3 regions of the Streptomyces sp. KM273126 genome follow, and region 2 is predicted to be linked to each of the others. Evidence: riboswitches for the same ligand, from Rfam matches in the RefSeq annotation. Region 2 holds a riboswitch; each other region holds the start of a gene.

Region 1 (9,921 bases), 2.3 Mb from region 2:
ATCCGCATCGGCTCCCGCGCCGACGGCTCGTGCGTCGAGCTGTACGTCGTGGACTGCGGGCCCGGTGTCCAACCGCAGGACGCCCGGGTCATCTTCGAGCGGTTCCGGCGCGGAACGGCCCGGCGCGGCGCCCGTGGCTCGGGGGCCGGGCTCGGGCTGTCGATCGTGCGGGCGATCGCGGAGGCCCATGGCGGCCGGGTCCGTCTGCACGGCACGGTGGGCGGCGGCGCCACCTTCGTACTGAGCCTGGAGGAAGCACGCCCGTGAACCGCATTCTCATCGTCGAGGACGAGGAACGCATCGCCGCCTTCGTGGAGAAGGGCCTGCGCGCGGGCGGATTCACGACCACCGTGGTCGGCGACGGCGAGGCCGCGTACGAGTACGCACTGACCGGCGGCTTCGATCTGATCGTCCTCGACATCGGGCTGCCCGGCCGCGACGGCTTCACGGTCCTGCGCGAACTGCGGGAGGCCCGCGTGACCATCCCGGTGATCGTGCTGACCGCGCGGGACTCCGTACGGGACACCGTGGCCGGTCTGGAGGGCGGCGCCGACGACTGGATGACCAAGCCGTTCCGCTTCGAGGAACTCCTCGCGCGGGTGCGACTGCGGTTGCGTACGGCGGCACGCGCGCCCGAGGTGACGGTGCTGCGGTCCGGTTCGCTGAGCCTGGACCTGCGGACGCGGCGGGCCCGGTCCGGGGAGCGGACGGTCGATCTGACGGCCCGCGAGTTCGTGCTCCTGGAGCTGTTCCTGAGGCACCCCGGGCAGGTGCTGTCCCGTGAGCAGATCCTGTCGCACGTGTGGGGGTACGACTTCGATCCCGGCTCCAACATCGTGGACGTCTACGTGCGCGCGCTACGGAAGAAGCTGGGCTCGGAGCGGGTGGAGACGGTTCGCGGGATGGGGTACCGGTTGCCGTCGTAACGGGGCGAACGGCCGCGTGAAGTTTCCTTCATGTGCGGCTCATCGACGGCTCACGGCCCGGCAGGACCCTCGATGACGTGACCCTGAACCTCCGCCTGACCGTGGCCCTGTGTGCGGCGCTGTCCCTGTGCGCGCTGCTCGTGGTGCCCGGCAACTTCCCCGGCCTCGGCGGTGACGCCCGTCTCACGCTCGCGGTCTTCGCCCTGGCCACGTCTGCCTGGATCGCCACGCCGATCGACGACACGTACATCGCGCTGGGCGCCGGGCTCGCGCTCACGGTCACCGGGGTGATCAGCAGCGACACGCTCTTCGGCACCCTGGGCGACTCGACGGTGTGGTTGCTGATCTGCGCGTTCGTGCTGGCGGCGGCGGTGAGCCGGACGGGCCTTGCGGGGCGGGCAGCGGTGTTCCTGGTCGGCGGGGCGCGCACCGTGCGGCAGCTGACGCACCTGACGACGGCCGCGCTGGTGGTCACGGCCTTCGCCGTGCCGGCCACCTCGGGCCGGGCCGCGCTCGCGCTGCCGGTGTTCCTCGCCCTCGCCAAGGCACTCTCCGACCGGAAACGACTGGTCGTGATGCTGGCGTTGCTGTTTCCAACCGTGATCCTTCTGTCGGCGGTGGCGACTCTGATCGGGGCGGGCGCGCATCTGATCACCGTGTCGGTGCTGTGGGAGGCCACCGGTGACCGGATCGGCTTCACGGAGTGGCTGCTGCTTGGCCTGCCGCTGGCCGTGGTGTCCTCCCATCTGGCGGCCGAGGCCGTCCTGCTGACGACCACCCGGCGCGCGGACCGCCGGGGCCCCGTGCACATCACCGCCGAGCAGATCCAGCAGCACAGCGACCGCCCGGTCACGGGCCCCTGGTCGCAGGCCGAGACCCGGTGCGCGCTGCTGCTCGCCACGGTCGTGGTCCTGTGGTGCGCCGAGCCGCTCCACCGGGTGCCGCCCGCGGTCGTGGCACTGATAGGCGCGGTCGTCGCGTCCTCGCCGGCCCTCGGCACCGTACGGCTGAAGGACGCGCTGAAGACGGTTCCCTGGTCGTTGCTGCTGTTCATGGCCGCGACGATGGCGATGGGCGTCGCGCTGGCCGACTCGGGCGCGGCGAAGTGGCTGGTCTCCGGGCTCCCCGGGGGCGTGTCGCCGGCCGTGTTCCTGACCGCGGTGATCGTGGTCAGCACGGCGGCGCACCTCGTCCTGCAGTCCCGTTCGGCGCGCTCGTCGGTGCTGGTCCCGCTGGTGGTGGCGGCGGCAGTGGGCGCCGGGGTCAATCCGGTCGCGGCCGCCCTCGCGTCCACCGCGGCGGCGGGCTTCTGCCACACGCTCCCCGCCTCCGCGAAACCGGTCACGCTCTTCGCCGAGATCCCCGGGACGCCCACGTACACCCCGCGCGACCTGCTGCGTCTGTCCGCCGTCCTGGCGCCGCTGACCGCCGCTCTCGTCCTGCTCTTCGCCGTCGCGGTGTGGCCGCTGCTCGGCGTGCCCCTGACCCGCTAGGAGGTCGTCTCATGCTCAGCCGTATCGCCGTGGCCCCCAGCGGCTTCAAGGAGTCCCTGTCCGCCCAGGCCGCCGCCGACGCCATCGCGGCGGGTGTCCGCCGGGTCGTGCCCGAGGCCCGGATCGACCTCATCCCTCTGGTGGACGGCGGCGAGGGCACGGCCGCCGCGCTGGCCGCCTCGACCGGGGGCCGGCTGGTCGCCCTGCCCGCCACGGGCCCGCTCGGCGAGCCCGTCGGCACCCACTTCGCGCTGCTCGGCTGCCGGGACACTGCGGTCGTCGAGATGGCGGCGGTCGCGGGCCTCTCCCTCGTCCCGAACCGCCTCCGCGACCCGGGCGCCACGACGACGTACGGCGTCGGCGAGCTGATCCGCGCGGCCCTCGACCAGGGCGTACGACGCGTCCTGGTGGGCTGCGGCGACTCCGGTACGTCGGACGGGGGCGCCGGCGCGCTCCAAGCGCTCGGAGCCCGCCTGCTCGACGCGGACGGCTTCGAACTCCCGCCCGGCGGCCGGGAGCTGCCCCGCCTGCACCACATCGACCCGTCGGGCCTGGACCCCCGCCTCAAGGACGTCGAACTGCTGGTCGCCTGCAACCCGTACAACGTGCTGTGCGGCGAGCGCGGGGTGGCCCGCGTCTTCGGCCCGCAGAAGGGCGCGACCCCCGCACAGGTCGAGGAACTGTCGGCGGGCCTGGAGAACTGGGCCTACGTACTGACCCGCGACCTGGGCGCGGGCGGGACCGACCTGTACGGCGGCCCCGGAACCGGAGCCTCCGGCGGCCTGGGGGCGGGCCTCGCCGCCCTGGGCGCCCGGCTGCTGCCCCGCTTCGAGGTGCTCCTTGACCACCTCGACCTGGACGCCCGTCTGGCCCGCGCCGACCTGGTCGTCACCGCCGAGGGCGCGCTGGACCACCAGACGCCGCGCGGCAAGGTCCCGGCCGAGGTGGCCCGCCGTGCCAAGCTGCACGGGCGGCCGGTGCTCGCCCTGGCGGGGACGCTCGGCGAGGGCGCGCACGACGTGCCGGGCGTGGACGCCTGCCACGGCATCCTGCCCGCCCCGATGGCGCTGGCCGAGGCGCTGGTCCGGGCCGCGGAACTCCTCACGGACGCCACGGAGCGCGCCCTGCGGATGATCCGGCTCGGCACCCGGCTGCCAGCGGGTGCGGCGGGTGCGGCGGGTGCCGGGCTACCGGCTCACGCGGAGGTGTCCGGCACGCAACGCCCCTCCTCCGTACGGTAGTTCCACTGGGCGCCGTCCCGGACGAGCTCCTTGACCGCGCCCAGGAACCGCTCGATGTGCTCGTCCGGCGTACCGGCACCGAAGCTCACCCGGATCGCGTTCAGGGACTTCTCGCCGGGCGCGGCCTCGGGGGCGCCGCACTCGCCCTGGGCTTCCGGGTCACTGCCGAGGAGCGTCCGCACCAGCGGGTGGGCGCAGAAGAGCCCGTCCCGTACGCCGATCCCGTATTCGGCGGAGAGGGCGGCCGCGAAGTGCGAACTGTTCCACCCGTCGACGACGAAGGAGAGGACGCCGACACGCGGGGCGTCGTCCCCGAAGAGCGACAGGACGCGCACCTGGGGCACCTCGGCGAGGCCCGCGCGGACGGTGTCGATCAGGTACTGCTCACGGGCGACCAGGGTGTCGAACCCGGCCTCGGTGAGGGCCTTGCAGGCGGAGGCGATGGAGTAGGCGCCGATGACGTTCGGGGACCCGGCTTCGTGGCGGGCCGCGCTGACGTGCCACTCCACGTCCACTCCCCCGTCCGCACGCCGGGAGACCTTCCGGCTCGCGCCGCCGCCCGCGAGGTACGGCTCGGCCTCGGTCAGCCAGTCGGCGCGCCCGGCGAGGACGCCGGCGCCGAAGGGCGCGTACAGCTTGTGCCCGGAGAAGGCCACCCAGTCGACGTCCAACTCCCTTACGGATACGGGGTGGTGGGGCGCGAGCTGGGCGGCGTCGAGGACGATGCGGGCGCCGTGGGCGTGCGCGGCGGCGGCCAGCTCGCGGACGGGCCACAGCTCGCCGGTGACGTTCGAGGCGCCGGTCACGCAGACGAGGGCGGGTCCGTGGGGGTCGCGGCCTGCGAGGGCGCGCTCGACGGTGGCGACGGCCTCTGCCGGGGTGCGGGGGGCGTTCAGATAGGTGACGTGGGCGTCCCGCCAGGGCAGCAGCGAGGCGTGGTGCTCGGTCTCGAACACGAAGACCTGGCAGTCGGTGGGGAGCGCGGCGGCGAGGAGGTTGAGCGAGTCGGTGGTGGAGCGGGTGAAGACGACCTGGTCGTCGCCGCGGCAGTCGAGGAACTCGGCGACGGTGTTGCGGGCGTTCTCGAAGAGGTCCGTGGACAGCTGGGACAGGTACCCGGCACCCCGGTGCACGCTGCCGTAGTACGGCGCGTACGCGGCCACGTCGTCCCAGACACGCTGCAGGGCCGGGGCGCTGGCAGCGTAGTCCAGCGCGGCGTACGTCACTTCGCCACCCGTCACGAGCGGGACGGTGACGTCCCGTCCCAGGACTGGCAGCGGGGCGCGAAGGGACTGGTCGGCGGCGGGAGTGGAGGTCGACGCGGAGGCGGAGGCAAAGCTGGAGAAGGACATGGCTGAACTCCCGTGAAAGCAGGCGGAATTCCGTTCCGTACCGGACAGCGCGACGGGCGGCTGAGGCGAACCACGGCACGGGCGGGATGAAGAAAAGAGAAATGCGGAGGCGGGGCTCTGCGGCCCTATCGCATTCGCTTGTTCACAGAAGGCTCCCTGGTCCGCGCTTGCCGCAGACCTCGCTGCCTACGGCCCGGTCTTCACCCGGGGCACCCCGCCACGGACGGAGGGTTGCCGGACAGCCGGCCGGGGCCTTGTGGCTGTCGCTCATGACCTGCCCAGCATCCTGCCACAGGATCATTCGGGCGCAAGGGGGGTGTCCGGATGGCGGAACGATGCGGGCCGGTACCGCTGGCTTCTTCCGCCCCCGCCACCCCTACCCGTCCCATCCAGCCTGAACGGCCTGAACGGCCTCGTCCTCAAACGCCGGACGGGCTGGATCGTTCAGCCCCTCCGGCGTTTGAGGAGCGGGGGTGCGGGGGCCGGCCCCCGAAACGGGGTCCGGGGCGGAGCCCCGAAGGCGGGGCCGGGGCACAGCCCCGGAACCCTGGGGGTCCAGGGGGCGCAGCCCCCTTGGCCGGGGTCGAAGGGGCGGAGCCCCTGGGGATGGGACGGGTAGGGGCGGCGGGGGCGAGGAGAACCCTGGTTCGCTACGCGTTGCTCGCCGAGACCCACCGCTCCAGCACCAGCCGGGCCGCCCCCGAGTCGATCGACTCCGCGGCCCTGTCCATGGCCGCGCGGATCTGGGCCGCGAGAGAACCGTCCCCGGGCTCCAACGCCACCAGCGCCGCAGCCGAGTTCAGCAGCACAGCGTCCCGCACCGGCCCGGTCTCACCGTTCAGCAGCCGTCGTGCCACATCCGCGTTGTAGGACGCGTCACCGCCCCGCAGTGCCTCCACGGGGACCAGTTCGATACCGACGTCCCGCGGATCGAAGGTCTCCTCCGTCACCTTGCCGTCCCGGACCACCCACACCCGGGACGTCGCCGTCGTCGTCAGCTCGTCCAGCCCGTCGTCGCCGCGGAACACCAGCGAGGAGTTGCCGCGCTCCGCGAAGACACCCGCGACGATGGGCGCCATACGCGGATCGGCGACCCCGACCGCCTGGGCCCGCACCCTGGCGGGGTTGGTCAGCGGCCCGAGGGCGTTGAACACCGTACGGATACCCAACTGCCCACGTGCGGCGCCCACATGGCGTAGCGCCGGGTGGAACTTCACCGCGAAGCAGAAGGTGATCCCGGCCTCCTCGGCGACCTCGGCCACACGCTGCGGGGTCAGTTCGAGATTGACGCCGAGCTTCTCCAGGACGTCCGAGGCGCCGGATGCGGAGGAGGCGGCCCGGTTGCCGTGCTTGACGACCTTCGCGCCCGTACCGGCGATCACGATCGACGACATCGTGGAGATGTTCACCGTCTTCGCGCCGTCGCCGCCCGTACCGACGATGTCGACGGTCGTGCCGGACACCTCGATCAGATTGGCGTGCTCGTACATCGTCCGTACCAGCCCGCCGATCTCCTCGACGGTCTCGCCCTTGGCCCTGAGCGCCACCACGAACCCGGCGATCTGCGCGTCCGTCGCCTCGCCGCGCATGATCAGGTCCATCGCCCAGGCGGTGTCGTCCGCCGTGAGGTCGCGGCCGTCCAGCAGTCCGTTCAGCAGTGCGGGCCATGAGCGGCCCGCCGCGGTGTCGCCTCCAGCGGGGGTCACAGCGCTCATAAGCCGCTCCTGGGTCATGGATCAAAGATCAATGGATCAATGGATCAACACGAGTCTCAACGGGTCCACCCTATCCAGCCCCGCAGCATCGCGAAGGGCCCCGTCCGTACAACGGACGGGGCCCTTCGGCTTGCGCGTGGCGAGCGCAGCGATCAGTGGTGGCCGTGGCCGCTCGTGATCTCCTTGTACTCCTCGACGGTCGGCTTCGGGATCTGGCTGTCCTCGTTGTAGTACGCCTTGCTGAGCTTGGCGCGCAGCTTCTCGGAAGCCTTGATCTTGCGCGTGACGCCGTTCTCGTCGACGGCCGGGCCGATCTGGGCCGGCTCGTACTGGTCGTGCGCGGTGAGCGTGTGCAGCTGCTCCTGGCTGAGCGGCTCGTGGACCTCGATGAACTCACCGTGCGGCAGGCGCTTGATGATGCCCGTCTCGCGGCCGTGCAGCACCTTGTCGCGGTCCCGGCGCTGGAGGCCGAGGCAGATGCGCTTGGTGATGATGAACGCGAGGACCGGGGCCACGAAGAACGCGATCCGCACGAACCAGGTGATGGCGTTGATCGACAGGTGGAAGTGGGTGGCCCAGAGGTCGTTTCCACCACCGATCAGCAGCACCATGTACCAGGTGATCCACGCGACACCGAAGGCCGTGCGGGTCGGCGCGTTGCGCGGGCGGTCCAGGATGTGGTGCTCACGCTTGTCGCCGGTGACCCAGGCCTCGATGAAGGGGTAGACCGCGATCGCGACCAGCACCAGCGGGAAGATGATCAGCGGGATGAACACACCCAGGACGAGCGTGTGGCCGCCGAAGTTGACCTCCCAGCCCGGCATGACACGGATCAGGCCCTCGGAGAAGCCCATGTACCAGTCGGGCTGGGCGCCGGTGGACACCTGGTCCGCACGGTACGGGCCAATACTCCAGATCGGGTTGATCGTGGCGATCGCCGAGATGACCGCGATCACGCCGAAGACCAGGAAGAAGAAGCCTCCGGCCTTGGCCATGTAGACCGGCAGCAGCGGCATGCCGACGACGTTGTTGTTCGTCTTTCCGGGGCCCGCGAACTGCGTGTGCTTGTGGTAGAAGACCAGGATCAGGTGCGCCACCACGAGACCGAGCATGATGCCCGGCAGCAGCAGGATGTGGACCGAGTAGAAGCGGGCCACGAAGTCGCCGCCGGGGAACTCTCCGCCGAACAGGAAGAAGGAGAGGTACGTGCCGACGACCGGCACGGACAGGACCGCGCCCTCCATGAAGCGGACACCGGTGCCGGAGAGCAGGTCGTCCGGGAGCGAGTAACCGGTGAAGCCGGTGAACATGCCCAGGACGAACAGCAGGAAGCCGAACAGCCAGTTGACCTCACGCGGCTTGCGGAACGCGCCGGTGAAGAACACGCGCATCATGTGCACGAACATGCCGGCGAGGAAGATCAGCGCCGCCCAGTGGTGGATCTGCCGGATCAGCAGACCGCCGCGCACGTCGAACGAGATGTGCATCGTCGAGTTGAACGCCTCGGACATCAGCTGCCCCTGCAGCGGGACGTACGAGCCGTGATACGTGACCTCGTTCATCGACGGGTGGAAGAACAGCGTCAGGTAGACACCCGTGATGATGATGATCAGGAAGGTGTAGAGGCAGACCTCGCCCAGCATGAACGACCAGTGGTCGGGGAAGATCTTGCGCATGTTGGCCTTGGCCAGGGAGTAGATCCCCAGGCGGCCGTCGGCCCAGTCGGCGACCCGCTCGCCGGCCGGTGCCTTCCCGCGGGAGCGGGACTCGTTGTTCTCGTTCGTGCTCATCCGCGCTCCCAGAAGGCAGGCCCGACGGGCTCCTCGAAGTCGCCGAGCGCCTCGAGGTAACCCTCGTCGTTCACGCCGATGCGCAGCTGCGGCAGGGCGTGGCCGGCCGGGCCGAAGATCACCCGGCCGCCGTCGGACAGGTCGAAGGTGGACTGGTGGCAGGGGCAGAGGACGTGGTGCGTCTGCTGCTCGTACAGGGAGATCGGGCAACCGACGTGGGTGCAGATCTTCGAGTACGCCACGATGCCCTGGTAGGACCACTCAAGCTCTTGCTTGTCCTTGATGTTGTCCGGCTGGATGCGGACGATCATCGTCGCGGCCTTGGCGATCTCGGTCTGGAAGTCGTGGTCGTGCTCCTCCAGGCCCTCGGGCTTGACGAAGGTCAGCGAGCCGACCTGGATGTCGGAGGGACGCAGCGGCTCGTTCGTGTTCATGTTGACGAGCAGCTTGCCCTTGGACCAGATCGTGTGGCGCAGCTTGGTGCCGGGCAGCGGGCCGAGGTCGCGCAGGAGGATGACGCCGGAGAGCGGGAACAGGGCCAGCGCGCCGAACATCGTGTTGCGGATCAGCTTGCGGCGGCCGAGCGCGGATTCCTTGGCGCCCTGCTTGAAGTCGGCCATGACCTTGGCCTTGACCTCGGGCGTGGCCTCGATCGGGTGGCGCTCGTCGGCGATCTCCTCGTCCGACATCAGCGTGCGGGCCCAGTGGACCGCGCCGGCGCCGATGCAGAACAGGGCGATACCCAGGCAGGTGCCCAGCGCCAGGTTCAGCGCGCTGACGTGCCCGATCGGCCAGACGTAGACCGACGTGTCGATACCGATCGTCACGTACGAGGCGATGAAGCCGACGGTGGCCAGCATCGACACGGTGAACAGCAGGGCGACCGTGCGCTCGGAGCGCTTGGCGGCCCGCTCGTCGATGTCCTGTACGCGGTGCTCGTGGGGCGGCAGGCCGGGGTCGGCGAACGGGTTCTTCTCGTCCGCGACGGTCACCGCACCGGGCGCGTGCTCCTGCTCTGCGGGCAGGTTCTCTTCGGGATTGTCTTGGCTACTCATGACTTCTTGGCCTTTGCGGTCCGAGCGGCGACCCATACGGCGACGGCGATCAGCCCACCGAGACCGAAGACCCAGGCGAACAGGCCCTCGCTGACCGGACCGAGACCGCCGAGGCTGAGACCACCGGGCTCCACGGTGTCGTCGCTGTTGACCGCGTCGAGGTACGCGATGATGTCCTTCTTGTTCTTCTCCGTCAGCGTGGTGTCGGGGAAGGACGGCATGTTCTGCGGGCCGGTCTGCATGGCCTCGTAGATGTGCTTCGGGCTGACACCCTCAAGAGTCGGCGCGTACTTGCCCTTGGACAGCGCACCACCCTTGCCGGTGAAGTTGTGGCACTGCGCGCAGTTGG
Region 2 (9,921 bases):
GGGAACTCGATGGCGCCCTCGGCGGTGCGGATGCTGCGAACCCAGAGGCCGTAGCCGGCGGCGAGTGCACGGGCGGTGGTGTCGTCCTCGGCCACGACGACGTCCGCCGAGACGCTGACGTACGGCTTGTCGAGGAAGTCGGAGGGCTGGAAGAAGGCCCGGTAGCCCTCCACCGCCTCCAGGACCGTGGCCGGACTGACGTGGTAATTCGCGGCGAAGCGCAGACCCCGTGCGCCTGCGGCCTCCGCGCTCTGGCCGCCGCTGCTGCCCAGGATCCACACCTCCACGTCCGCCCCCTCGCCCGGCACGACGTGCGCCTCGACGCCCTCCGGAGAGCGGTAGGTGCCCGCCAGCAGGGCGAGGATGTCGTCGATCTGCTCGGCGTAGTCCTGTGACTCGGCGCCCGGCAGCAGGAGCAGTTTGCGTTGCAGGGCGAGGCGGGGTGAGCCGAGCAGGTGCTCGAAGGAGAAGCGGGGCGGGATGAGCAGGCCGTTCGGGGCGCGGCCGTCGACAACCGGGGTCGCGGTCGGCAGCGGAGCAGCCGGTTGTCCCGGTGGTCGGCCGCCCGAGCGGCCCAGGCCGAGATCGAGTCGGCCCGGGTGCAGTGCATCGAGCAGGCCGAACTCCTCCACGGTGGACAGCGCCGTACGGTGGCCGAGCTGTACGGCCCCGGAACCGAGCCGAATGGTGGAGGTGGCCGAGGCGGTCAGGGCCAGAACGACGGCGGGGGACGTTCCGGCCACACCGGGGTTCAGGTGGTGCTCGGCGAACCAGTAGCGGGCGTAGCCGAGCCGCTCGGTCCGCTGTGCGAGGTCGATGGAGTTACGCAGGGCGTCGGCCGCCGTGGCGCCGGACGGGACCGGGACAAGGTCGAGGACGCCGAGGGGGATGTCAGACATGGGCGGGCTCCTCCTCGGGGATCGGTGGCGTGGGAAGCACGGGGCCCCATGCGAACGGTGGGTCGGGGATCTCGCGCCGCAGCACGGGAGCGACCTCGGACTGGAACAGTTCCAGCGAGGCGCGATGCTGACGGTCCGTCAAGCCGCCTGCGTCCGCGTGCAGGTGCAGCACCGTGTGACCGAACCGCTCGTGGTAGCGGTGCACCTTGTCGACGATCTGCTGCGGGCTGCCGATCAGTGCCGAACTGCGCTCGACGAAGTCCTCGACGGTCGGGAAGACCGGCTCCAGGCCCAGCCGCTTCTGGAACGCCAGGTTGCCCTCGAACACGGGCCGGTACGTGGTGATCGCCTCCTGGGACGTACGGGCCACGTGGATGCCCGCCGTGCCCGCGCCGACGGCGATACCGGCCGGATCGTGCCCGTGGTGCTTCCAGCGCTCGCGGTAGTGGCGGATCAACTCGGCATACGGCTCTATGGGGTTGGTGACGTTCGCCGAGAACAGCGGGTCGCCGTAGCGGGCCGCGAGGTCGACCGACTCCCTGCTGGTCGCACTGCCGTGCCAGACCCGGATCGGCTGCTGCAGCGGCCTCGGCCACACCTCGGCGTCTGTCAGCTCCGGGCGGAAGCGAGTCTGGGCGGTGACCTTGTCCTGCCGCCAGATCTGCCGGAACACCTCGTAGCTCTCGGCGTTCCGCTCCCACTGGTCCTCGGACGTGACGTGGAACAGCTCGCGCTGGGCGGCGCCGTTGCCCTTGCCGATGATCAACTCCAGGCGTCCGCCGGAGAGATGGTCGAGGGTGGCGTAGTCCTCGTAGGCGCGCACCGGGTCCAGCAGGCTGAGTGTGGTCACGGCCGTGAACAGGCGGATCCGCTTGGTCAGTGCGGCGATGTGGCTGAGGACCACGGGTGGTGAGGAGGAGATGAAGGGCCGCTCGTGCCGCTCCCCCACCCCGAACCCGTCAAAGCCCAGCTCTTCGGCGAGCAGGGCGTTGTCGAGTACCTCGCGGAAGCGTTCGCTGGTGGGCTTCTGCACGCCGGTCACCGGATGCGGCGCGTGCACGATGAGGGTGATGGCGAGGAACTTCACGACGCCACCCGCTCGCTGCGTATGCCGTCGGGGTGGGCGAGGCCGAGGTGGTCGCGCAGGGTCGGGCCCTCGTACTCCGTACGGAAGACGCCCTGCTCCTGGAGCAGCGGGACGACCTTGTCGGCGAAGACGTCGAGGCCGCCCGGGGTGATGTGCGGGACGAGGATGAAGCCGTCACTGGCGTCTGCCTGGACGAAGTCGTTGATGGTCCGGGCGACGGTGGTGGGTGAGCCTATGAAGTTCTGCCGGTTGCCGGTCTCGATGACCAGGTCGCGGATCGACCAGTTGTTGGCGGCGGCCAGCTCCCGCCACTCGCGCGCGGTGGCCGGCGGATCGCGGTACATGCGCACCTGGGCGCGCCCTCGGGCGATGTGCTGCTCGCCGGGATCCGGGTCGATGTCGGGGAGGGGGCCGTCCGGGTCGTACGAGGACAGGTCCCGGTTCCAGACGAACTCCAGGTGCTTGATGGCCGTGGCACCACTGACCTGCTGCCGGCGCACCTCGCGCGCCAGCTCCGCGGCCTCGGCATCGGTGTCGCCGAGGACGAACGTCGCGGCGGGCAGGATCAGCAGCTGATCGGGGCGGCGGCCGTACTTGGCCAGGCGGCTCTTGACGTCCCTGTAGAAGGCCTGGCCCTCCTTCAGGGTGGCGTACCGGCTGAAGATCGCGTCGGCGTCGGAGGCGGCGAACTCGCGGCCCTCCTCGGAGTCGCCCGCCTGGAAGATGACCGGGCGGCCCTGCGGGCTGCGTGGAACGTTGAACTGGCCGTGGATGTCGAAGTGTTGGCCGGTGTGGACGAAGGCGCCCGCCTTCGCGTCGCGCAGGAAGGTCCCGGTGGCCCGGTCGGCGAGGATCTCGTCGTCGTGCCAGGAGTCGAAGAGCTCCCCCGCGGTGGCGAGGAACTCCCTGGCCCGGGAGTAGCGCTGCTCCTGCGGGAGGAAGCCGCCGCGGCGGAAGTTCTCGCCGGTGAAGGCGTCCCAGGAGGTGACCACGTTCCAGGCCGAGCGGCCGCCGGAGAGATGGTCGAGGCTGGAGAACTGGCGGGCGACCTCGTAGGGCTCGTTGAAGGTGGAGTTGATGGTGCCGGTCAGGCCGAGGTGCTCGGTGACGGCGGCGAGCGCTGCGAGGACGGTGAGGGTGTCGGGTCGGCCGACGACATCCAGGTCGTAGATGTTCCCGCCCTGTTCGCGCAGCCTGAGCCCCTCGGCGAGAAAGAGGAAGTCGAGCTTGGCTCGTTCGGCAGTGCGCGCGAAGTGGGCGAAGGAGCTGAATTCGATGTGGCTGCCCGCCTCGGGGTCGCTCCACACGGTGGTGTTGTTGACGCCGGGGAAGTGCGCGGCCAGGTGGATCTGCTTCAGGGGCTTGCTCATGTCGTACGGGTCCCTCCGGCTCAGGCGGTGGCAGCGATGGGGGTCCCCCCGGGTTCGAGCGAAGCCGAGAACTCGGGGGAATAGCGGTTGGCGGGGCGGGCCAGGCCCAGCAGTCCGCGCAGGGTGTCGGCCTCGTAGGCACGACGGAAGGCAGCGCGGCGCTGGAGTTCGGGGACCAGGCCCCGGGTGATCGCCGGCAGGTCTTGGCCGAGGACGGCGGGACGCAGCCGGAAACCGCTCAGGCCGGCCGACTGCAACTCCTGTAGCAGATCGGCGAGTTGGGCGGTCGTGCCGGTGAAGATGCGAGCGTCGCTGGTGTACGGGGAACCGGCGAGGGAGTCAAGGCGCTCTCGGCGTGCCGCAGCCTCGGCCGCGTCGTCGTCGAGAAAGACCACCAGGTCGCCGAAGACGTGCAGGGGCTCATCGGCGCGTCCGGCTGCCTCCTGCTCGGCGCGGATCTCCGCGACGATCGCCCGCGCCTGGCCGGCGTCGTGCGGGGTGACGTAGCCGACGTCGGCGGAGCGGGCCACCAGCCGGTACGGGACGGTCTGGTGAGCGAGTGCGGTGACGACCGGCTGGCCCTGCGGCGGGCGAGGGGTGATGGACGGGCCCTTCACGCTGAAGTGCTTGCCCTGGAAGCCGATGTAGTGCAGCTTTTCGCGGTCGATGAAGCGCCCGGTGGTGGCGTCCCGGACCTCCGCGTCGTCCTCCCAGCTGTCCCAGAGCCGGCGGACGACCTCCACGTAGTCGGCAGCCTCGTCGAAGAGGTCGGTCATCACCTCCTGCGCGGCCGGGCTCTCGTAGGCGTCAATGCGGGGGATCGTGCGGCGGCCGAAGTGCGCGGCCTCGTTCGGGCGGGCGGTGATCTGCACCCTGAGGCCGGCCCGGCCGGTGCTCACATAGTCCAGGGTGGCGAGGGCCTTGGAGATGTGGAACGGCTCCGTGTGGGTGACCACCGTGGTCGGGACCAGGCCTATGTGCTGGGTGAGCGGAGCGATGCGGGCGGCGACGAGGACGGCGTCCAGACGGCCACGGACCTGGTCGGTGCGGCCGTCCGGTTCGAGGAAGTGGGAGGACTGCAGGCCGAGGCCGTCCTCGAAGGTCACGAAGTCGAGCAGGCCGCGCTCGGCCTCGGCGACCAGATCGGCCCAGTATCCGGCGGTGAACAGGTCCCGGGGGCGGGCCACCGGCTCGCGCCAGGAGGCGGGGTGCCAGCCGGTGCCGTCGAGAGCGACAGCGAGGTGCAACGGAGAAGAGGGCGTTGAGAGGGGAGATGAGGACACGGGTGAGTGCCTTCCTGGAAGTCCGTACGAGAGATCACCGGCCCGCACACGAAACGGGGCTACGGCGGCTGGCGAGCGCAGCGAGACGGGGTTCCCCCCGGCCGAAGGCTGGGGGAGGGGTCAGGAGCAACAGAGCGCGCCGGCCACGCGCTGCAGATCGATGTGCGGCCGGGAGTGGAGGCGGACAGCGTGCAGCACACCTGTCATGTCCGTCACCTCTGTCCGTCGGGGCTCGGTCATCCGCGTCGGCGGCGCCTCACAGATCTCGTCCTGAGTCACAACACGACGGTCTCTCGGCATGTTCCCCTTCCCCTGCTCGTGGGGCTGCGCACCAGGACGATGGCCGAGGACGGTGAAGGACACGGCGTTGAGAGCGCTGAAAGCGCGACCGCTCTCGGCTGGGTACCAGTCCAGCGCGACACCCTGCATGGCGCTGCCGACGTTGGACACCGGACCCGTGCTCCAGTAGATCCGGTCGTCGCGGACCCGCAGCGCGCGGTGAACACCCCTGCCGGAGCGATGCTGTTGTCGGCCATGCCTCTCTTTCCGATGGGTCGGTCAGGGTGGTGCGCGCGACGGACGCGTCATACCGGAAGCCCTCAGGATGGCCGGGCGGCCGGGGCGGCGTGAGAAGGGCCGCACAGCGTGTTCGCCGAAGAAGGCGGGCGGCGACGCCGGTCCAAATCCGCGCGAGGGCACGGCAGTACACGGGCGGAGAAAGGACCGAAGGGAGCCAGGGGTCAGCGACAGGTCTGGTCGAACTGATCTGCGCGGCGGCCCACCCAGAACGGGTCGAGCAGCACGGTGCGTGCCTGTCCTGCGGTCTCCATGGCCGGATCAAAGCACACGGCGCAAGGAGCGTCCACCACGCGTCCCGGCACGTGAGACGGTCCCGCCTTCTCGAACAGGGCACCCGATTCCGGCATTGACGTACGAGAAGACCGCTCCGTAGCATCGCGACCGGCATTGAGTGTCAGCGTCAAGCCCTGGCTCGCTGACCGGCAACCCTCCCGCGCGGTGGGGTGCTCCAGGTGAAAGCCCGGCGGGATCACCGACGATTCCCGCAAGCGCGTGGCCCCGGGACCGGGGCCGGGGACAGGGAGGACCGGCATGCGGCACTGTGGTGACCCGGCTGACTCCTTCGTCGACGCCACGGCGTTCTCCCGGCTCTCGCGCCGGCGCCACATCGATCTGAAGCGCTCGACCAGCTGCCTCTGTCAGGCCTGACGAGCCCGGCCGACGCCGGTTGACGTCCGTCACCGGCCACGGCTCCTTCGTGGTTTTCCCCTTGCCACCGCTCTCGGTGTCGCCCCCTGACCCCCGTCTGTACAGCGCTCCCCCGTTGCCGGTGTCGATCCGGCCGGGGCCGCACGCCCATGCACGGCAGTGCCTCGCACGGCACCCTGTGCCTGGTGACACGAGTAGGAGAAACCCCTCCGTGACAGCACTCCCCGATTTCAGACTCTCCCGACCGGCTTTCGGGACCTCCCGATGGGCGCCCCTGGCCGCCCTGCTGACCACCAGTGTTCTGCTGACCGCCTGCGGTTCGGGCGGTGACGGCTCCGGCAGCGGAAGCGGCCGGGCGAAGTCCGGCGGCACCTTGACCTTCGCGGTGGGTTCGGACGCCGGCTGCGTGGATCCGCAGCAGGTCGGCAGCAACGAAAGCATCTACTCGGTGCGCCAGACCGTGGACTCCCTGACCGACCAGGACCCCGAGACCGGCAAGATCGTGCCGTGGCTGGCCAAGAGCTGGGACGTCAACGCCGACGCGACGACGTTCACGTTCCATCTGCGGTCGGGTGTCACCTTCAGTGATGGCTCCATGCTGACCGCGCAGGTGGTCAAGGACAACTTCGACGCGGTGCCGAAGCTCGGCGCCCTGGGGGTGCTGGCCCAGGGCTATCTGAGCGGCGTCAAGAGCACCACCGTGGTGGACGCGCTCACCGTCAAGGTGACCTTCAAGGAGCCCAACGCCCAGTTCCTCCAGGCGACTTCGACCCACTCGCTGGGCATCGAGTCGTCGGCTAGCGTGAAGAAGGCGCCGCAGGAGAAGTGCAGCGACGGAGTGATCGGGTCCGGGCCGTTCGTGCTGAAGCAGTATGTGCAGAACCAGTCGATCACCCTGGCCAAGCGCACCGGGTACGACTGGGGCTCCTCGCTGTGGTCCAAGAAGGGCGAGGCCTACCTGGACACGCTGGTGTTCAAGGTCGTACCCGAGGCGGGTGTCCGGGCCGGAAGTCTCCAGTCCGGTCAGGTGGACGCGATCAGCAGCGTGGGCAAGGCCAACGAGGCGGCACTCAAGGGCGGCCAGATCACCCTCCAGCACCGGGCCAACCCCGGCGTGGTGTTCGGCCTGGGGCTCAACAACGCGCGGCCCGTGCTGAAGGACACGAAGGTGCGCCGGGCGATCCTCGCCGCCATCGACCGAAAGCAGATCGCGGACACCGTGTTCCCGACCGGCACTCAACCGGCGACCAGCGTCCTGGCGCACACCACACCCGACTACACCGATCTCTCCTCGGACCTCGCCTTTGACGCGGCCGGGGCGAAGTCCCTGCTGGACGCGGCCGGTTGGCCGGCGGGCAGCGACGGCACCCGCGCCAAGGACGGCAAGAAGCTGAGCCTGACCATCACCTGGTTCCCCAACGCGGCAACCAACCAGCCCGCACTGGAGCTGGTCCAGCAGCAGTTGGAGGCCGTGGGGGTCGCCGTAGTGCTCAAGCAGCTCCAGGTCAGCCAGTTCGCCACCACGCTCCAGTCGGGCGACTTCGACGTGGTGTGGGGCAACGTGACCCGCTCCGACCCCGACATCCTGCGCAGCTCCTTCTCCACCGAGATGGCCAACTTCTACCGCCTGCCCGCCAGTTCACTGGACACGGCGCTGTCCGGGCAGGCCGCGACGACGGACACCGCGAAGCGCGAGCAGCTGGTGGACGAAGCGCAGAAGCTGATCGTGCAGAACGCGTACAACGTGCCGGTGGTGGAGCTCCAGACCCAGCTGGGCGTGTCGAGGAAGGTGCGCGACCTCGCCTTCGACTCGGGCAGCCGGATCCAGCTGCACGACACCTGGATCGGCTAGCGCATGCACCGCTATGTGATCAAGCGGCTGGCGCAGGCGGTCGGGGTGCTGTGGGCGGCCTACACGGTGTCGTTCCTGGTGCTGGACTTCCTGCCCGGTGACCCGGTCACCGCGATGGCGGGTGCCGGGATGGACTCGGGGGAGGTCGATCCGGCCCGGCTCGCCGCGCTGCGGCACGAGTACGGCTTCGACAAGCCGGTGCTGGTGCAGTACGCCGAGTATCTCGGCCGGGCGGTGCTCGGGGACTTCGGCGATGCGGTCTCCACGGGCCTCCCGGTGACCTCCACGCTGGCCGACGCGTTGCCGCAGACGCTCTGGTTGACGGGTGCCGCGCTGCTGCTCGCGGTGGTGCTCGGCGGCGGTCTGGCGGTGGTGGCGACGTACACCTCGCAGCGGTGGCTGAGGCAGCTGCTGCTGTCGCTGCCCCCGCTCGGGGTGTCGGTCCCGACGTTCTGGGTGGGGCTGCTGCTCGTCGAGGCGTTCTCCTTCCGGCTGCACTGGTTCCCGGCGTTCGGCAACGACGGGCTGCGGGGCCTGGTGCTGCCGGCCCTGACGCTGGCGGTGCCGACCGGCGCGCAGATCGCGCAGGTGCTGGCCAAGAGCCTGCTCACCGCCCTGGACCAGGCCTATGTGGAAACCGCGCGCGCCAAGGGCGCCGGCCGGTGGCGGGTGCATCTGCGGCATGCGCTGCGCAACGCGTCACTGCCCGCGCTGACGGTCGTCGGCCTGCTGGTCGGGCAGCTGATCGCCGGTTCGGTGGTCGTCGAGACGGTGTTCTCCCGCGACGGCCTGGGCCGGGTGACCGCGGCGGCGGTCACCGCCCAGGACATCCCGCTGGTCCAGGGAGTGGTGGTGTTCGGAGCGCTGATCTTCGTGGCGACGAACCTGGTGGTCGACCTCGTCTATCCGCTGCTGGACCCGCGGATCGTGGTGGCCTCGGACAGAAGGGCGAGCTTCGCATGAGTCAGAGCCTTGTCGACGACGGGTCCGAGGCCGCTCTCGGCCTCGCCCGACCGGTCAAGGCGGGATCCCCTGCGGAACCGGGCCGTCGTGCCGACGTACGGCGGGTGCTGCGGTTCCTGCTGCGCCGCCCCGGTCTGCTGCTGTCGGCCGCCGTCCTCGTGCTGGTGGTGCTGGCCTCGTTCTGGCCGGATCTGTTCACCTCGCAGGACCCGCTGAAGGGGGTGCCGTCCCAGAACTTCCGCGGTCCGAGCGGCAGTCACTGGTTCGGCACGGACGAACTGGGACGCGACGTGTTCTCCCGCGTGGTCCACGGCGCCCAGCTGTCCCTCAAGGCCACGCTGATCGCGGTCCTGGTCGCGTTCGTGGTCGGCGGTCTGCTCGGCGTGGTCGCCGGGTTCGTCGGCCGCTGGGTCGACGACGTGCTGATGCGCTTCGTCGACGTCCTCCTCTCCATCCCCGCGCTCTTCCTGTCGCTGGCCCTCGTCACCGCGCTCGGCTACGGCACGGTGAAGGTGGCCGTCGCGGTCGGTATCGCCGGCGTCGCCTCCTTCGCTCGGGTGGCGCGCGCCGAGGTCCTCCGGGTGCGGCAGGCGGTGTTCGTCGAGGCGTCCCGCTCCTGCGGGGCCCGCTGGTACTCGGTGCTGGGACGTCACGTCCTGCCCAACGCCGCCGGCCCGGTGATCGTCCTGGCCACGCTGGACTTCGGCGCCTCGATCCTGGCCGTGTCGGCGCTGAGCTTCCTCGGCTACGGCGCTCCCCCGCCGGCCCCGGAGTGGGGCACGTTGATCTCCGACGGCCGCAACTACCTGGCCAACGCCTGGTGGCTGACCGCGCTGCCCGGTCTGGCGATCGCCGCGACCGTGCTGGCCACCAACCGCATCGCCAGGGCGCTGGACGGCGAATGGGCCCGGCAGCGATGACCGACGAACGTGAGAATGGTGAGGACGGTAAGGGCGTGACCACACCACTGCTGGAGATTCGCGGCCTGTCCGTGTCGTACCGCACCCCGGGCGGCACGGTACCGGCCGTGCGGGGCGTGGACCTCGACGTATGGCCCGGGCAGGTGACCGCCGTGGTCGGCGAGTCCGGCTCCGGCAAGAGCACCACCGCGCACGCCGTCGCCCGACTGCTGGCGGCGAACGGCACCATCGACGCGGGCACGGTCCGCTTCGCCCGGCACGATCTCGCCACGCTGTCGGAGGGGGAGCTGCGCACCGTGCGCGGCGCGCAGATCGGGCTG
Region 3 (9,921 bases), on a different contig from region 2:
GGGACGAGCTCGTCGAGAAGTACGAGGCCGATCACCCGGACGTGCGGGTGCAGGTCAGCGTTTACTCGTGGAACGACGTCGACCGCAAGGTCAAGGAGATGGTCGCGGCGGGCAAGGCGCCCGACATGGCGCAGATCGGCTCGTACGCCGAGTACGCCGCACGCAACCAGCTCTACGAAACCGGCCAGCTGCTCTCCATCCCCGTACAGGCCGATTTCCTGCCGCAGCTCAGCGACGCGGGCAAGGTGAGGCGGGTCGCGTACGGGATGCCGTTCGCCGCGTCCACACGGGTGCTCTTCTACAACAAGAAGCTGTTCGCCGACGCGGGGATCACCGACACGCCTCAGACGTGGAACGACCTCGCGGAGGACGCTGCCGCGCTGAAGGCCAACGGCGTCGAGACCCCCTTCGCGCTGCCGCTGGGCCCGGAGGAGGCCCAGGCCGAGACCATGCAGTGGCTGCTGAGCGGCGGTGCCGGCTACACCGACGGCGTCGGCTCCTACAAGCTCGACTCCGACGCGAACATCGAGACGTTCACCTGGCTCAAGGACGAACTGGTCGCCAAGGGCCTGACCGGCCCGACGGAACCCGCGAAGCTGAACCGCGCCGACGCGTTCGCCGCGTTCGCGCGCGGCGAGGTCGGCATGCTCAACGGCCACCCGACCCTCATGGAGGCCGCCGCCAAGCAGGGCGTGGAGTTCGGCATGGTGCCCTTGCCCGGCCGCGACGGCGCGGCCCGCGCCAACCTCGGTGTCGCCGACTGGATGATGGCCTTCAAGCAGAACGGCAACCGCCAGGAGATCGGCGAGTTCCTCGACTTCGTGTACAGCGAGAAGAACGTGCTGGACTTCTCCCGCGAGTACGACCTGCTCCCGGTCACGACGTCCGCCTCGGAGGCCATGTCCGCCAGCAAGTCGGACGCCGACCTCACGCCTTTCCTCGACGAACTCCCGCAGGCCGAGCTGCCCCCCGTCGGCAAGAAGTCCTGGGCCGAGGTCAGCGCCGCCGTCAAGGAACGCATAGGCAAGGCCGTCTCCGAGAACGGGAACCCCGAGGCGGTGCTGGAGGGACTGCAGCAGATGGCGGTGTCGGCGGAGATCGCGGACCAGTAGGTGGCACGTGTGAGTGGTGCCGGCGGTGTCAGTGGCGAGGGCTACGGTTCTGGTCATGGACGAGCTGAGCCCGCGCGAACTGGCCATCCTCGCCCTGGAGCGCCGCGGCTTCGCGGGGCCCGGGGCGAAGGAGCGGGCCATACGGGAGCAGCTGGCACTGGCGCCGGTGCGCTACTACCAGCTGCTCAACGCGCTGCTCGACGACCGGCGGGCCCTGGAGCACGACCCGGTGACGGTGAACCGGCTGCGGAGGGTGCGGGAAGCGCGGCGGAAGGAGAGGTGAGGTCTGGAGGCCGAGACCTGGAGTCTGGCATCTGCTGGACGGTGCCTGGATAGGGTCACCGTATGGGCACCCACTCGGAACCGACGGACCCCTACGACGACCTCAACGCCTCCAGTGATCCCAGCGCCTCCACGGCCTCTGCGGCCTCTGCGGCCCCGAAAAACTCGCCGGGCTTCTCCGGCGCACTGCCCGCGCCCGTGACCGCGGCCGGGCGTGACGCACTCGACGCGATCCTCGCCCGTCCCGGCCGCGTGGTGGTCGGGCTGGACTTCGACGGGACGCTCGCGCCGATCGTGCCCGACCCGGAGCAGTCCCGCGCCCACCCCGAGGCGGTCCCCGCGCTCGCGGCCCTCGCCCCGAAGGTCGCCTCCGTGGCCGTGATCACGGGCCGCCCGGCCGGTGTCGCGGTCCACCACGGGGGCTTCGCGGGCGTGGCCGGCCTGGAGCACCTGGTCGTCCTCGGTCACTACGGGGTGGAACGGTGGGACGCGGTCACCGGCACCGTCACGGCGCCGCCTTCCCACCCCGGCGTCGCCGCCGTGCGCGCCGAACTTCCCGGTGTCCTCGAACGGGCCGGGGCCCGGGAGGGCACGTGGATCGAGGAGAAGGGCCGTGCGGTCGCGGTCCACACCCGTCGGGCCGCCGACCCCCAGGCGGCCTTCGAGGCCCTGCGCGAGCCGCTCTCCGAGCTCGCCACGCGCCACGGCCTCGTGGTCGAGCCGGGCCGTATGGTCCTGGAGCTCCGGCCGCCGGGTATGGACAAGGGGGTGGCGCTGCGCGAGTACGTACGGGAGGTCGGCGCCGAAGCGGTGCTGTACGCCGGCGACGACCTCGGTGACCTGCCGGCCTTCACCGCCGTCGAGGACCTCCGCGCCGAGGGCATGCCCGGACTTCTGGTGTGCAGCGGCAGCAACGAGGTCACCGCGTTGGCGAAGCGGGCGGATCTGGTGGTGGACGGCCCGGCGGGCGTCGTACGGCTACTAGGGGGAATGGCAGCGGCGATGGCCTCACCCGCGAGCTGAGCCTGGGGGCTGCCGCCCCCAGACCCCCGCTTGTCGGCCTGAACGGCCTCGTCCTCAATCGCCGGACGGGCTGAATACCCAGCCCCTCCGGCGTTTGAGGAGCGGGGGTCCGGGGCGGAGCCCCGAAGCGAGGGCCGGGGCGGAGCCCCGAAACCCGGGGGCCTGGGGGCCCAGGGGGCGCAGCCCCCTGGGCGGGGGCGAAGGGGCGGAGCCCCTGGGATGGGACGGGTAGGGGCGGCGGGGGCGAAGGAAAGCTAGGCGTCCAGTGCGCGCAGCTGCGCCAGGAACCACTGCGTCGGCGGCAGCGCCGTCGCCCCCGCCGCGAGCCGCTTCGTGCGTTCGGCACGCTCACCCGGCGACATCGACAGCGCTTCGTGAAGAGCCCGCGCCGTACCCCCGATGTCGTACGGATTCACCACCACCGCGTCGTCACCCAGCTCCTCGTACGCCCCCGCCTCCCGGGACAGCACCAGCACACACCCCTCGTCGGAGACGACCGGCACCTCCTTGGCGACCAGGTTCATACCGTCCCGGATGGGATTCACCAGGGCCACGTCCCCCAGCCGGTACGCGGCCAGCGAGCGCGCGAAGTCGTCCTTCAGATGCAGCACGACCGGCGTCCAGTCCGCCGTGCCGTAACGGGAGTTGATCGCGGACGCGACCCGCTGCACCTCGTCCATGTAGTCCCGGTACACCTTGAGGTCCTGCCGGGACGGGTACGCCAGCGCCACGTGGACGACCCGCTCCCGCCACGACGGCCGGTCCTCCAGCAGCTGCCCGTACGCCAGCAGCCCCCGCACGATGTTCTTGGACAGCTCGGTGCGGTCCACGCGCACGATCGACCGCCGCGGGCTCCCGTCCGGCGCCGTACCGATCTGCTCCCGCAGCGCGCCCATCCGCTCGTCCACGTCGGCCTCGTGCGCCCGCCGGCGGAGGAAGTCCGCGTCGGCTCCGAGGCCGTGCACCCCGATCCGCGTCCCCGACGGGATGCCGGGGCCCAGCACCGCGTGACAGCAGTCCGTGAAGGCGTCCGCCCAGCGCTGCGTCAGGAACGCCGCCCGGTCCGCGCCGAGGATGCCGCTCAGCACCTTCGCCGCGATGTCGTCGGGCAGCATCCGGAAGTACTCCGGCGGCGCCCACGGTGTGTGCGAGAAGTGGCCGATCCGCAGGTCGGGGCGCAGCTCGCGGAGCATCCGCGGGACCAGGACCAGGTGGTAGTCCTGGACCAGCACGGCCGCACCCTGCGCCGCCTCCTCGGCCAGCGCCTCGGCGAACGCCCGGTTGTACGCCTCGTACGACGCCCACTGCCGCCGGAACTCCGCGTCGAAGACCGGCTCCAGGGGCGTCTGGTACAGCATGTGGTGCACGAACCACAGCACCGAGTTCGCGATGCCGTTGTACGCGTCCGCGTGTGTCGCGGCGTCGATGTCGAGCATCCGGACGCCGGGCTCTCCCACCCGTCGCCCACCACCGCCCTTCTGCGGAGGGGCCTCCGGCCCCGCCCCCACGATTCCCCGCCGTACGGCCTCGCGGTCGCCGTCGCTCAGCGCGGAGCACACCCATACCGCGCCGGCCTCCGGCCCGATCGCCGACAGCCCCGAGACCAGGCCGCCTCCGCCGCGCCGGGCCGTGAGCCCGCCGCTCTCGTCCAGGGCGTACGAGACAGGGCCGCGGTTGGACGCGACGAGGACGCGGGCGCCGTCGGCAGAAGCGGAAGCCATGCTCGTCAACCTAGCCCTTGTCGCATCCGCTCAAACGTACGGTTCCGCTGGGCGGCCAACACCGGCCACCGCAGCAGCCCCCGAACTCCGCTCACGCCGCCTTGCGTTCCACGTACTCCTCGATCTCCGCCATCGGAGGCCGTTCCTCGGTGTCCACCGAGTACGTGCGCGGCTCGAAGCCCTCCTCGCCCCGCTCGAACTGGGTCAGGGAGGGGCGGATCATATGGCCCCGCGCCAGGCGGAGCTGGGCGGTGCGGTAGATCGCGGCGGACATCCGGCCGAGGGCCTGGCCGTCCTGGTGGCGGTGCTTGCGGACGCCGACGTCGACCTGGGCGAGGGCGTCCAGGCCCACCAGGTGCAGGGCGTCGACCAGCATGCCCAGCTCCACCCCGTATCCGACCGGGAAGGGCAGCTGTTCCAGGAGCGAGCGGCGGGCCGCGTACTCGCCGCCCAGGGGCTGGACGAAGCCCGCGAGCTGCGGCCAGTGCATGTTCAACAGGGGGCGGGCCATGAGTTCCGTGACCCGGCCGCCCTGGCCGGCCGCGGAGCCCAGCGGGCGGTCGTACATCGCCTTGACCAGGTCGACGCCGGGGTCGGTGAGGAGCGGCCCCACGATCCCGGAGACGAAGTCCGACGAGAACTCCTTCAGGTCCGCGTCGACGAAGCAGACGATGTCCCCGCTGGTCACCAGCAGGGAACGCCACAGCACCTCGCCCTTGCCGGGCACGGCCGGGATGCGGGGGAGGATCTCGTCCCGGTGCACCACCGTCGCGCCCGCGGCGGCGGCCACCTCCGACGTACGGTCCGTCGATCCCGAGTCGACGACGACGATCTCGTCGACGAGCGGGACCTGCTGCATCAGGTCACGACGGATCGCGGCGACGATCTCGCCGACCGTCTCCTCCTCGTTGAGCGCGGGCAGCACGACACTGACCGACTGGCCCGAGGAACGTTTGGCGGCCAGGATGCGGTGGAGCGGGCGATCGGTCACGGACCAGGAGCGTGTGCTCAGCCAGCGCTCGACTTCGTTCAGCACGGTCTGCGGCTCCTCACTTTTCGATCACTGCGGATCGGTCTTCTCGATCACGCGGATCGATCACACGAGCTGATGTGTGATCCATCTCGCGGTTCGGACGTCTATCTCAACTGTCCTGGCCTTCGGTTACAGTCTTGAACAACGCGGATGACCATCGCATTGCGGGGTCACCTTTGCGTTTCAATGATCAACAACGGCATACACAACCGCATACCGCTCATCCAGAGGGGCAGAGGGACACGGCCCGATGAAGCCCCGGCAACCCTCCAGCCGGTTCTCGTACCCGATCAGCGTCGATCGTTCACAGATCACCGTAGATCGGCTTCGCGAGGCTCGCGGCTAGGGAAGGTGCCAAATCCGTCTCACGGCGAGATGCGTCGTGAGGAAGATGAGGAGAAAGGGCCTCGCCTCACATGGCTGTGCAGACTGCTGGAAACACGACGAATCCTGGCACCTCGAACGCCGCCTCCACCGTCGACCTCGGCCCCGCCGCCGCTCTGTCCTGTCGCGAGTGCGGCCACCGGGTGCCGCTCGGCCCGCTCTTCGCCTGCCAGGAGTGTTTCGGCCCGCTGGAGATCGCATACGACTTCTCCGCGTACGAGACCGAAGAGCTGCGCAAGCTGATCGAGTCCGGCCCGGCGAACATCTGGCGCTACGCACCCCTGCTGCCCGTCCCCGCCGACGTGGCCGGCAAGCCGAACCTCAACCCCGGCTGGACCGCCCTCGTCAAGGCCGACAACCTGGCCCGGGAACTGGGCGTCACCGGCGGTCTGTACGTGAAGGACGACTCCGGCAACCCGACGCACTCCTTCAAGGACCGGGTCGTCGCCCAGGCCCTGGAAGCCGCGCGGGCGTTCGGCTTCACCACCCTCTCCTGCTCCTCGACCGGCAACCTCGCCGGTGCCGTGGGGGCCGCCGCCGCCCGCGCCGGCTTCCGCTCCTGCGTCTTCATCCCGCACGACCTGGAGCAGGGCAAGGTCGTCATGGCCGCCGTCTACGGCGGTGAACTCGTCGGCATCGAGGGCAACTACGACGACGTCAACCGCTTCTGCTCGGAGCTCATCGGCGACCCGGCCGGCGAGGGCTGGGGCTTCGTCAACGTCAACCTGCGGCCGTACTACGCGGAGGGCTCGAAGACGCTGGCGTACGAGATCTGCGAGCAGCTGGGGTGGAAGCTCCCCGACCAGATCGTCGTCCCGATCGCCTCCGGCTCCCAGCTCACGAAGATCGACAAGGGTCTGCAGGAGCTGATCAAGCTCGGGCTCGTCGAGGACAAGCCGTACCGGATCTTCGGTGCGCAGGCCGAGGGCTGCTCGCCGGTGTCCGTCGCCTACAAGGCCGGCCATGACGTCGTCCGGCCGCAGAAGCCGGACACCATCGCCAAGTCGCTCGCCATCGGCAACCCCGCGGACGGCCCCTACGTCCTCGACATCGCCCGGCGGACGGGCGGCGCCGTGGAGGACGTGACCGACGAGCAGATCGTGGACGCGATCAAGCTGCTGGCGCGCACGGAGGGCATTTTCGCCGAGACGGCGGGTGGCGTGACCGTGGGTGTCACGCGCAAGCTGATCGAGAACGGTGTGCTGGACCCGACCCTGACCACGGTCGTCCTCAACACCGGCGACGGCCTCAAGACACTGGACGCGGTGGCGGGTACGGGACTGACGGCGACGATTCGCCCCAGCCTCGACTCGTTCCGTGAGGCCGGCCTCGCGTGATCGCTCCGCTCGGAGCGCCGTAAGACTGCGGTCCGTTCAAGGCTGCGGGTCCGTCGTGGCTGGTCGCGCAGTTCCCCGCGCCCCTGATGGGGGCGCTGCCCCCCCATCAACCACGAGCAGTACCTGACCGGAGGTCTCACCCCATGAGCGTCACCGTCCGCATCCCCACCATCCTGCGTACCTACACCGACGGTCAGGCCGAGGTCAGTGCCGAGGGTGCGAACCTCGGCGAGGTCATCGCCGACCTGGAGAAGAACCACACCGGCATCGCGGCCCGGGTCCTGGACGACCAGGGCAAGCTGCGCCGGTTCGTGAACGTGTACGTGAACGACGACGACGTCCGCTTCGAGCAGGGGCTGGAGACGGCGACCCCGGAGGGGGCGGGCGTGTCCATCATTCCGGCCGTCGCCGGAGGCTGAGCGGCACCCATAATTACCTTCGGTAACTTCGGTTACCGAGAGTTCATCGAATGGCCCCCTCCGTGAGAGAAGCGGAGGGGGCCATTCTCTATGGTTGAGCACGGTAGAGTTGGGGAACGCGGTTCGCTTCAGGCTCCGGTTTCACGCCGTGCGCATATGGGTTCTTGCCGTGCGCCCGATATGAAGTAGCCAAAGTGGGCGAAGGTCGGCGAGGTATTCGCGCCTTATGTTCCTTTTGCGGGGCCCGACTTGCCCTGAAGTCAGGTGAATTCTCCGTACATTCCCGACCGGGCCTGTCCAGATTTCTCGTCCGATTGACCTGTTGCAGACGGCAGTTGGACAGATACATTCAGCCGCGGTCGACGCGTTCCGGCGCACGCCCCCAACCGTTGGGGGGTGAGGTCTGACCCGGATCCGCGAAGTGTGGATCTGTGCAAGGGCCAGTAATAGGGGAGTTAGGCATGGCTCAGGGCACCGTCAAGTGGTTCAACGCGGAGAAGGGGTACGGCTTCATCGCGGTCGACGGTGGTGCGGATGTATTCGTCCACTACAGCGCGATCCAGATGGACGGCTACCGCACCCTGGAGGAGGGCCAGCGGGTCGAGTTCGAGATCTCGCAGGGTCAGAAGGGGCCGCAGGCGGACATGGTCCGTCTGGCCGGCTGAAGCACGCGCCGACTGAACAGCAGCGACGCACTTCGTTTCACTTTCGAAGGGCTCGTGTCCCACGGGTAGTTGTCCCGCGGGGTACGAGCCCTTCGTTCTGTCCAGGTCCAGGTCTAGGTCCAGGTCCAGGTCTTGGTCCTGGTCCAGGTCCTGGACCAGGCCCCGGACCGCGTCCTGTATCCGGGCGGGGGCGCACGGGCGCGTTCACCTGCGGATCATCCCCAGGCGCTTGCACTCGCAGGGGTCGAGTGCTAATCATTGGGCGTTAGCACTCTGAAGGTGAGAGTGACAACGAGGACCGGGTCGGTGAGGCCCGCCGGCCGCGTGGGGCAGGGACCCACAGGCAGGCGAGCCGTCCGTCGCGGGCGCCAGCACGGTCCGGAGCAATCCTCCCCCGAGCTCTCGGCTTAGCTTCGAGCACGGGGGGACCCCATCCGTCCGGGAGGACCACTTCACATGGCCAAGATCATCGCGTTCGACGAGGAGGCCCGGCGCGGCCTTGAGCGCGGGATGAACCAGCTCGCCGACGCCGTCAAGGTGACCCTCGGCCCCAAGGGCCGCAACGTCGTCCTTGAGAAGAAGTGGGGCGCCCCCACGATCACCAACGACGGTGTCTCCATCGCCAAGGAAATCGAGCTGGAGGACCCGTACGAGAAGATCGGCGCCGAGCTGGTCAAGGAGGTCGCGAAGAAGACGGACGACGTCGCCGGTGACGGCACGACGACCGCGACCGTCCTCGCCCAGGCGCTGGTCAAGGAGGGCCTGCGCAACGTGGCCGCGGGTGCCAACCCGATGGCCCTGAAGCGCGGTATCGAGAAGGCCGTCGAGGCCGTGTCCGCCGCCATCCTCGACCAGGCGAAGGAGGTCGAGACGAAGGAGCAGATCGCCTCCACCGCCTCCATCTCCGCCGCCGACACCCAGATCGGCGAGCTCATCGCCGAGGCGATGGACAAGGTCGGCAAGGAAGGCGTCATCACCGTCGAGGAGTCCCAGACCTTCGGTCTGGAGCTGGAGCTCACCGAGGGTATGCGCTTCGACAAGGGCTACATCTCGGCGTACTTCGCGACCGACATGGAGCGCATGGAGGCCGCCCTCGAGGACCCCTACATCCTCATCGCCAACTCCAAGATCTCCAACGTCAAGGACCTGCTCCCGCTCCTGGAGAAGGTCATGCAGTCGGGCAAGCCGCTGCTGATCATCGCCGAGGACGTCGAGGGCGAGGCCCTGTCGACCCTGGTCGTCAACAAGATCCGCGGCACCTTCAAGTCCGTCGCCGTCAAGGCCCCGGGCTTCGGTGACCGCCGCAAGGCCATGCTCGGCGACATCGCCATCCTCACGGGCGGCGAGGTCATCTCCGAGGAGGTCGGCCTCAAGCTGGAGAACGCGACCCTGGACCTCCTGGGCCGCGCCCGCAAGGTCGTCATCACCAAGGACGAGACCACCATCGTCGACGGTGCCGGCTCCACCGACCAGGTCGCCGGCCGCGTGAACCAGATCCGCGCCGAGATCGAGAACAGCGACTCCGACTACGACCGCGAGAAGCTCCAGGAGCGCCTGGCCAAGCTCGCGGGCGGCGTGGCCGTCATCAAGGCCGGTGCCGCCACCGAGGTCGAGCTCAAGGAGCGCAAGCACCGCATCGAGGACGCCGTGCGCAACGCGAAGGCGGCCGTCGAGGAGGGCATCGTCGCCGGTGGTGGCGTGGCCCTGCTCCAGGCCTCCACGGCTCTGGAGAAGCTGGAGCTGGAGGGCGACGAGGCCACCGGTGCCGCCGCCGTCAAGCTCGCGCTCGAGGCCCCGCTGAAGCAGATCGCGGTCAACGCCGGCCTTGAGGGCGGCGTCATCGTCGAGAAGGTGCGCAACCTCCCCGTCGGTGAGGGCCTGAACGCCGCGACCGGTGAGTACGTCGACATGCTCGAAGCGGGCATCCCCGACCCGGCCAAGGTGA

Evidence for each region. A riboswitch is a leader RNA that binds a small molecule or an ion and turns the genes downstream of it on or off. The one in region 2 is predicted to bind S-adenosylmethionine.
Region 1: it holds a riboswitch for S-adenosylmethionine, as region 2 does, so the genes downstream of both, E0500_RS32245 (aminotransferase class V-fold PLP-dependent enzyme) here and E0500_RS45265 (putative leader peptide) in region 2, are expected to answer to the same signal.
Region 3: it holds a riboswitch for S-adenosylmethionine, as region 2 does, so the genes downstream of both, thrC (threonine synthase) here and E0500_RS45265 (putative leader peptide) in region 2, are expected to answer to the same signal.

What each region holds. Positions count from the first base shown of each region.
Region 1 covers NZ_SJXB02000002.1:369,815-379,735, reverse strand. Annotated here, with positions in the region: gene E0500_RS32265 (ATP-binding protein) at 1-267, shown strand, start outside; gene E0500_RS32260 (response regulator transcription factor) at 264-926, shown strand; gene E0500_RS32255 (SLC13 family permease) at 1,004-2,419, shown strand; gene E0500_RS32250 (glycerate kinase) at 2,431-3,660, shown strand; gene E0500_RS32245 (aminotransferase class V-fold PLP-dependent enzyme) at 3,615-5,012, opposite strand; SAM riboswitch class IV at 5,171-5,287, opposite strand; gene trpD (anthranilate phosphoribosyltransferase) at 5,663-6,727, opposite strand; gene E0500_RS32235 (cytochrome bc complex cytochrome b subunit) at 6,880-8,517, opposite strand; gene E0500_RS32230 (ubiquinol-cytochrome c reductase iron-sulfur subunit) at 8,514-9,572, opposite strand; gene E0500_RS32225 (c-type cytochrome) at 9,569-9,921, opposite strand, start outside.
Region 2 covers NZ_SJXB02000002.1:2,677,478-2,687,398, reverse strand. Annotated here, with positions in the region: gene E0500_RS42585 (LLM class flavin-dependent oxidoreductase) at 1-899, opposite strand, end outside; gene E0500_RS42580 (LLM class flavin-dependent oxidoreductase) at 892-1,986, opposite strand; gene E0500_RS42575 (NtaA/DmoA family FMN-dependent monooxygenase) at 1,983-3,356, opposite strand; gene E0500_RS42570 (LLM class flavin-dependent oxidoreductase) at 3,377-4,603, opposite strand; gene E0500_RS45270 (putative leader peptide) at 4,760-4,846, opposite strand; SAM riboswitch class IV at 5,602-5,715, shown strand; gene E0500_RS45265 (putative leader peptide) at 5,750-5,866, shown strand; gene E0500_RS42565 (ABC transporter substrate-binding protein) at 6,078-7,718, shown strand; gene E0500_RS42560 (ABC transporter permease) at 7,722-8,681, shown strand; gene E0500_RS42555 (ABC transporter permease) at 8,678-9,601, shown strand; gene E0500_RS42550 (ABC transporter ATP-binding protein) at 9,598-9,921, shown strand, end outside.
Region 3 covers NZ_SJXB02000001.1:1,550,075-1,559,995, reverse strand. Annotated here, with positions in the region: gene E0500_RS06730 (extracellular solute-binding protein) at 1-1,112, shown strand, start outside; gene E0500_RS06725 (DUF3263 domain-containing protein) at 1,168-1,395, shown strand; gene otsB (trehalose-phosphatase) at 1,458-2,417, shown strand; gene E0500_RS06715 (trehalose-6-phosphate synthase) at 2,672-4,138, opposite strand; gene E0500_RS06710 (glucosyl-3-phosphoglycerate synthase) at 4,230-5,174, opposite strand; SAM riboswitch class I at 5,389-5,569, shown strand; gene thrC (threonine synthase) at 5,588-6,892, shown strand; gene E0500_RS06700 (MoaD/ThiS family protein) at 7,036-7,311, shown strand; gene E0500_RS06695 (cold-shock protein) at 7,773-7,976, shown strand; gene groL (chaperonin GroEL) at 8,433-9,921, shown strand, end outside.